2 regions of the Bombilactobacillus bombi genome follow, and region 2 is predicted to be linked to the other one. Evidence: predicted binding sites of a transcription regulator. Region 2 holds the regulator's gene; the other holds the start of a gene.

Region 1 (3,431 bases), 870 kb from region 2:
AACGTTAAAGCTCTTGTCATTGTGCGGACAGAATCACCAAAATTAGGACTTGCCATTAAGTTAGGAATATTAGTTGAACCGAGATTACAGCTGACATCAGTTCCCATTTTGAGATATTCTTGCCGATCATTTAATTCAGATGGTACTTGAACTTGTTGTATTTCTGAACAAAGATTACTCATAATAACTTTACCAGCAATTGGATTGGTGCGATTAACAGTATCAATGTTTAAAATATAAGGATAACCTGATTCTTGCTGTAATTTACTGATTTCTAATTCGACGTCCCGAGCTTTAATTGGATATTTGGTAATATTGGGATTAGCAACCATTTGGTCATATTCTTTGGTAATATCCACATAAGAGAAGGGTACACCATAAATCCGCTCAACATCGTAAGGACTGAATAAATACATTTCAGCATCTTGTTTGACTAATTCGTAAAATTTGTCAGGGACAATAACACCTAGAGAAAGGGTTTTCACCCGAATCTTTTCGTCAGCATTTTCTTTTTTAGCAGATAAAAAGTCCATGATATCAGGATGAAAGACGTTTAAATAAACCGCCCCAGCACCTTGACGTTGCCCTAGTTGATTACTGTAACTGAAACTGTCTTCTAGTAATTTCATAACAGGTAAGACACCACTTGATGCGCCCTTGATTCCTTTGATAGGAGAGCCCGCTTCACGCAAATTAGATAAAGTTAAGCCTACTCCGCCACCAATCCGCGACAATTGTAAAGCACTATTGATGGCACGACCGATAGAGTTCATGTCATCGGTGATTTGGATTAAAAAGCAGGATACAAATTCGCCGCGTCGTTTTTTACCAGCATTTAAAAATGAGGGTGTAGCAGGTTGATACCGTTGATGAATCATTTCATCTGCTAATTGTTGTGCTAATTGTTGATCACCACCAGCAAAGTATAGGGCATTAAACAAAACGCGCAGTTCGTAATTTTCCAAATAATAACTGCCATCACTAGTTTTCATGGCATACTGGTTGTAAAATTTATAAGCAGCCATGAAAGATTTGAAACGGAAATTTTGGGCTTTGAGAAAATCATATAATGACTGGATGAAGTCGAAAGGATATTCTTTTAAAAAGTCCGATTCTAAATAATCTTTGGCAATTAAATTTTGTAAATGCTCTTGAAGATTATCAGCGATTTTAGTGTTGGGCTCAACGTTTTCCTCAAAAAAAGCTGCTAAAGCAGCTTGATCGCGATTAAGAGGAATGTGGCCATCCACTGGAATATTTAATTCATTATTTAACTTAAAGTATGTGACTTTGGATATGTCGAGATTGTTTAGACTCAAATTCTTCAACTACTTTCTGGAAATTTTTGACATCATTGTCAGTACCATTAAATTCAAAATCAAAAACAACTGGTACCTGCAAGCCATGAGCAATATCTTTAGCAGTATGAATATATAGTTCGTTAAAGTTACGATTGCCGCCACCTGCAACACCAACTAAGTTACGTGTGTTAGATTGATAACCTAAAAAATCAATCACTGCATCCATCATATCATCATCATAGGCAGGTACTACTAAAATATAAGGTGCACCCATTTCATGATCAGGATCAGCATCATTGATTTCATAGGCTTTCAGACCAGTTTTTTGAATAAAGCGTCGTGTTTGTCCAGTAATTGAATAAAAAGCAATTTTCATTTTAATGTGTGAGCTCCTTTAACTCGTCAGGACGAAAACCAACAATTGGATTGTTATCAGCAGCCATTACTACAGGCACACTTTGAAATCCTTGTTGCTTAAGATAATCAAGATATTGGGGTTGATTATTAATATTGCGTTCTTCAAAATGAACGTTATGTTCGTTTAAAAATCTTTTGGTCATTTTACATTGGATACAACCATTTTTAGTAAAAACTGTAATTGGATTTTTCATAATAAAGCCTCCCTTAAACTGTAATTATTATAGCTTCTCTAGAAGACAAATACAATATATAGTGTTGTCTTAGTTAGTGAACACTGTATCATGTGTTTGCTGGTAGTGATGAGAACGCGGTTTGAATGGAAAAAAATTTTTAAAATTATTTATCATGGATAAGCAACTAGTGATTGAGCTATAATTAAGTCACAAATTAAATCATTTTATAAACTGGAGAGTATGGATAATGCATTTAAATTGGAATCTTTTAGGACTGGCCGTGTGGCTGATAATTATCGTTGCGATTGTTGCGGTTATTTTTAACATTCGTAAGCGCCATTTAAAAATGATTGTTGTGCACAAAAAGCGTCATTCTTTGTCTAATAGTTTGTTAGATATTATAGAAGTTGGAGCCATCTTACTGGCAATTGGAACGATGTTTTATCTGACCTTTTTAAATAAAGTTAGTGTCAAAGATACCCAACGAGTTTACTTAACTTATGAAGTTAAGCCCTTAGTTATGCAAACTAAAGACGCTCAGGGATTTTATGTACAAGCCAAAGAAGCCCAAGGGAAAAACATTATGCAATATTACACTTACTGGGTAAAAGGAGCGCGCTTCACTGTCCCTGGAAACAATGCTTCAATCTCTGACGGCCATCAACCGATTAGTTTAAATGCTAAGAATTACCCTTGGCCGCATACAGAAAAGTACGATAAGAAGTATCAGTATGCATACGTAATGACAATGATAGCTCGTTATAAAAATAATGTTACCAATGGTTTGGGGTTACATGCGGGTAATGTAGCTACAGATTATTCTTTAATCCGCGTACCTTCAAGTACCTTTGTTAATATCATCAAGTAATTTTTATACGCATACTAAAAGAGCGTTAAGACAAATATAATCTTAACGCTCTTTTTAAGGAAAATATTGCTACTATTTGGTTGTGGTACTTTTATCTGGAGTATTGTTGTCTTTAAGCTTTTTAAGTGAGTTTACGTTAACGATAATTTTGTGATTCAATTCCGCTACATTGTCACTATCTTTTGGATCATAATCATCAATTGTCAATAATGCAGAATTACTATATACTTTTTCAACTGTACCGATAAAAGGATGTTCCATGTCTTCTTGAACTTTACCTTGAAGCTTATCACCAACATTAATTGCAGAAATCTTCATTATCTGACCTTCCTTTGTACAAACTTCTATTTATAATAGAATATAATTTCCAATTTGACAATTATTTAGGAGTACTTAGATGAAAAAATTATTTATTTTAACTGGAGCCAGTGGCGTCGGTAAAACTACAGTAAGCCGTTATTTACTGCAAAAACATCATATACCGGCCATAATTACACATACAACGCGCCCTCAGCGTCTGGGTGAAGTAGATGGAGTAGATTATTATTTTGAAACACCAACTAGTTTTGCTCAGAACAATTATTTAGAACAAGTTCAGTATGCCGGTTATCTTTATGGTTCTTCTGTTGAAGGACTAAACAAAAGTTGGGCTAAAAATGATTGGGTCAG
Region 2 (3,431 bases):
TAGCAACTAGTTCTCGTGCAATGGCAGCCAACAAATAAGTTTTACCCACGCCTAATTTTCCATATAGATACAGTCCCGGAATAAATTGTGGCTGTTTTTGGCTATATTTTAAAATAAAGTTCAAGGCAGCAGCATAGGATTCTTGGCGACCAGCAGCACCTTGAGCATAATCATCCAGATTTGCCTGTCGAATATCACTTGCCATGTCAATCGTCATGAATTTGCGCTCTAATTCTTGTTGCTTTTTTTGCGCTACTAATTGTTGATTGGGTTGGTATACAACTTGGATTGCATGGTTCGCAATAATCAACTTAGGCTCATAACCAACAGCAAACTTATCTCGGTTGCTTTTTGCTTGAACAAACTCATAAATTGCATCTAAATTATTATTCAAAATATCTGCATTTAGTTGGTCTTGATGTTCCTGAATAAATTGTTGTACATCAGAATCTTGCAGGGCTGTTTGTGTTAATTTCTGATATTTTTCACTCCAATGACGCTTTGCAATTACATCCGAAAATTCCTTGGCAATATCTTTCATTATGTTCACCTATCATGAATTATTTTTAAATTCATGCCATTGTTTTTGTAATTCAGCTAACTCCGCTGGATCAACTTTTTTGGCTTGATGCTTTGTCCAATCGGTCACTTGCTCTTTATGTGGTTGATAATTTTTATACGGGGACTTGCGTGCAGTGGAGTTCGTTTTAGATCGATTATGCGTACGATTTTTAATGCGTTGTATTGCTTCTGGTGCAGTTTTAATATCATTTTGTGCCCAGTCATTGGCTACTTTTTCTACTAAACTTTGTGTCAATGTAGCCGAATTGTCTAAGATATAATCTATCAAAATATTAATCACCGGTAATGGTAAAACTGCGCGTTGTTGTAAGCGGCGCAAAACTCCAGTTTCAGAAGAGCCCACAAAACCATTCATTTGTCGTTTTTTAACTGCAAGAAATTCTGCTGGAGCCAACTGATTAGCTTGTTTAATTAATTGACGTTCTGTGGCAGTGAAGTTTTTTAATAGGGAAGCATCATCTGGGCCAATTTCTGTTTTTTGATTATTTTGTTCATTATGAGCTTTGATATTGACGCGATCTTCAAAACGTTTTTGTGCAATATTTTGTAATCGTTGAATATCAATCTTATTATTCGTAACATTAAGAGTATTGGCAATTAAATCTGCCATTTCGATTTCAGTAACTCCATAAAATGCGTGCACATTAAACAGTTCATTTTGGTGTTGAGCAATATCTTCAGAACTCACATGGTAACTGGCAGTATAATCAGCTAGCAATTGCCAATCAAAACTGGCCAGCTGTTGAGAAGTATATTGCGGTTGAGCTGGAGTAGTAACAGTTGACGTAGATTGTTCGGACATTTTTAAAATTTCTGAACTTGACAAGTGAAAAACATCCAAAAAGCTATGAGTAATATCGGTTAATTGTTGATTTTGTGGTAAAGCTTGCGGTTGATATTTTTTTTGTAAACGTGAAAATTCATAATGGCCAATTTTTTCATATAAGAAAGTTTTTAAAATATTATCACTAAAAAACTTTTGGGGAGATAAAGGTGCGTGCAATTGATAGATTAGATATGAACCCAAGGTGTCCTTCGTAGAAAAAGTATGCAGTAAAGCAACGGCTTCTAGCTTAATCCGTGCTTGGTAAAGGTGTTGTACATCAATATCCAATAAATTCAATAACTGGGCGTGTTGTTTTCTTTCCGAGAGTAGTACCTGTCTTTGATTCCATAATAACTGATACAAACTAATCGCATCACTTCCCACCAATGGTTGGTAAAGATCCATTAGGACTCGTCGATCATAGTCAGTCAAATAATCACTGCTGGTCACCCAGTATCCCCATAAAGGATCTATCATTTGTTCCGCCATTTTATTTTTCATCAGCCTGAGAATTATTTTGTTGGTGATTAGCCATCATTTCTTGTACCTCTTTCATAAAGCCATTAATATCTTTAAATTGGCGATAAACACTCGCAAATCGAATATAGGCAATGTCATCTAATTGCGCTAATTCTTGCATTACGTATTCTCCAATTTGACGTGAATCAATTTCATTTTCTCCTGTAGCACGAATTTTGGTTTCCACCTTAGCAACGATTTGATTCATCTCATCTAATGTTACTGGGCGCTTTTCGGCAGCCCGAACAATTCCACGTAATACTTTATCCCGATTAAACTCTTCGCGGTTTCCATTTTTTTTAATTACTAACACTGGAGATTGCTCAATGCGTTCAAATGTTGTAAACCGATGACCACAATTTTCGCATTCTCGGCGACGGCGAATAACTCGACCTTCATCGCTTGGTCGACTATCAATTACTCGGGAAGAATTTTGATGACAATGTGGACAAATCATTGGAAACACTCCTTTTATGTCAGTAAAGTGACAAATCGTTGTACTTGCTGTACTAAATGATGGTAGTTACCATCATTATTGATAATAAAATCAGCCAATTTTCTTTTTTGCTGTAAGTCCATTTGGCTATTAATACGTTGTTGTGCTGCTTGTTTAGTTAAGTTATTGCGTTTTTGTAAACGTTGTAATTGTACAGCTGGCGTTGCATAAACTAACAATGTCTTCTGTAATAAATTTTGATAATGCTGTTCAAATAACAATGGTATTTCAAAAAAGACTGGAATATTATCATCAGATATCGACTGAATTAACTCAGTTAAACGCTGCCGAATAAGTGGTTGCAAAACTTGATTAAGTTGTGTTAAGCGTTGCTGATTATTAAAAACAATTTGACCTAATTGAACACGATCTAATTCCTGATTGGGTTGTAAAATTCGTGTACCAAAAAGTTGAACAACTTGCTGCCAACCTGGAGTTTGTGGTAAAACCACTTCGCGCGCAATTTGATCAGCATCAACAATTTTAAATCCTTGTTGCACTAAAATGTTAGTGACAGTTGATTTCCCGGTAGCAATCCCACCGGTAACTCCTACAGATAATTGCATTATTGATTTAGTACCTGACAATGAGGACAAAAATGAGTCCCACGGCCAGCCACTTTTATTTTTTCAATGGGTGTACCACAGCGCGCACAAGGATTACCTTCTTGTTTATAGACATTTAACTGCAGTTGAAAGTTTCCTTGATGACCAGTGGCATCTACATAACTTCTAATAGTCGTGCCTCCAGCAGCAATTGCCGTCTTAATTTCGTCATTGATAATTGGATACAAATCTGTAATTTGTGCTGCGGTCACCTTATTAGCTGGTTCTTCGGGATGAATTTTTGCGCGCCACAAAACTTCATCAACATAAATATTCCCTAATCCCGAAACCACATGTTGGTCTAACAAAGTAGCTTTAATTGATTTTTTCTTTTTTTGTAATCCTTGCTGTAAGGATGCCAATGTGTATTGCGGTGTCAGTGGCTCTGGTCCTAGTGCTGCAA

Evidence for each region. The regulator NrdR, encoded in region 2, represses ribonucleotide reductase genes. The targets are predictions, from matches to a motif close to ACACNATATATNGTGT.
Region 1: a site for NrdR is predicted at 1,962-1,977, ahead of nrdH (glutaredoxin-like protein NrdH). Genes of this name have one in related genera too.

The regions. Positions count from the first base shown of each region.
Region 1 is NZ_CP031513.1:1,316,470-1,319,900, reverse strand. Features, by position in the region: gene nrdE (class 1b ribonucleoside-diphosphate reductase subunit alpha) at 1-1,319, opposite strand, end outside; gene nrdI (class Ib ribonucleoside-diphosphate reductase assembly flavoprotein NrdI) at 1,276-1,677, opposite strand; gene nrdH (glutaredoxin-like protein NrdH) at 1,679-1,912, opposite strand; gene DS830_RS06530 (LVIS_2131 family protein) at 2,142-2,762, shown strand; gene DS830_RS06525 (DUF2187 domain-containing protein) at 2,835-3,080, opposite strand; gene DS830_RS06520 (guanylate kinase) at 3,160-3,431, shown strand, end outside.
Region 2 is NZ_CP031513.1:347,708-351,138, reverse strand. Features, by position in the region: gene dnaI (primosomal protein DnaI) at 1-541, opposite strand, end outside; gene DS830_RS01840 (replication initiation and membrane attachment family protein) at 554-1,909, opposite strand; gene nrdR (transcriptional regulator NrdR) at 1,899-2,384, opposite strand; gene coaE (dephospho-CoA kinase) at 2,399-2,989, opposite strand; gene mutM (bifunctional DNA-formamidopyrimidine glycosylase/DNA-(apurinic or apyrimidinic site) lyase) at 2,989-3,431, opposite strand, start outside.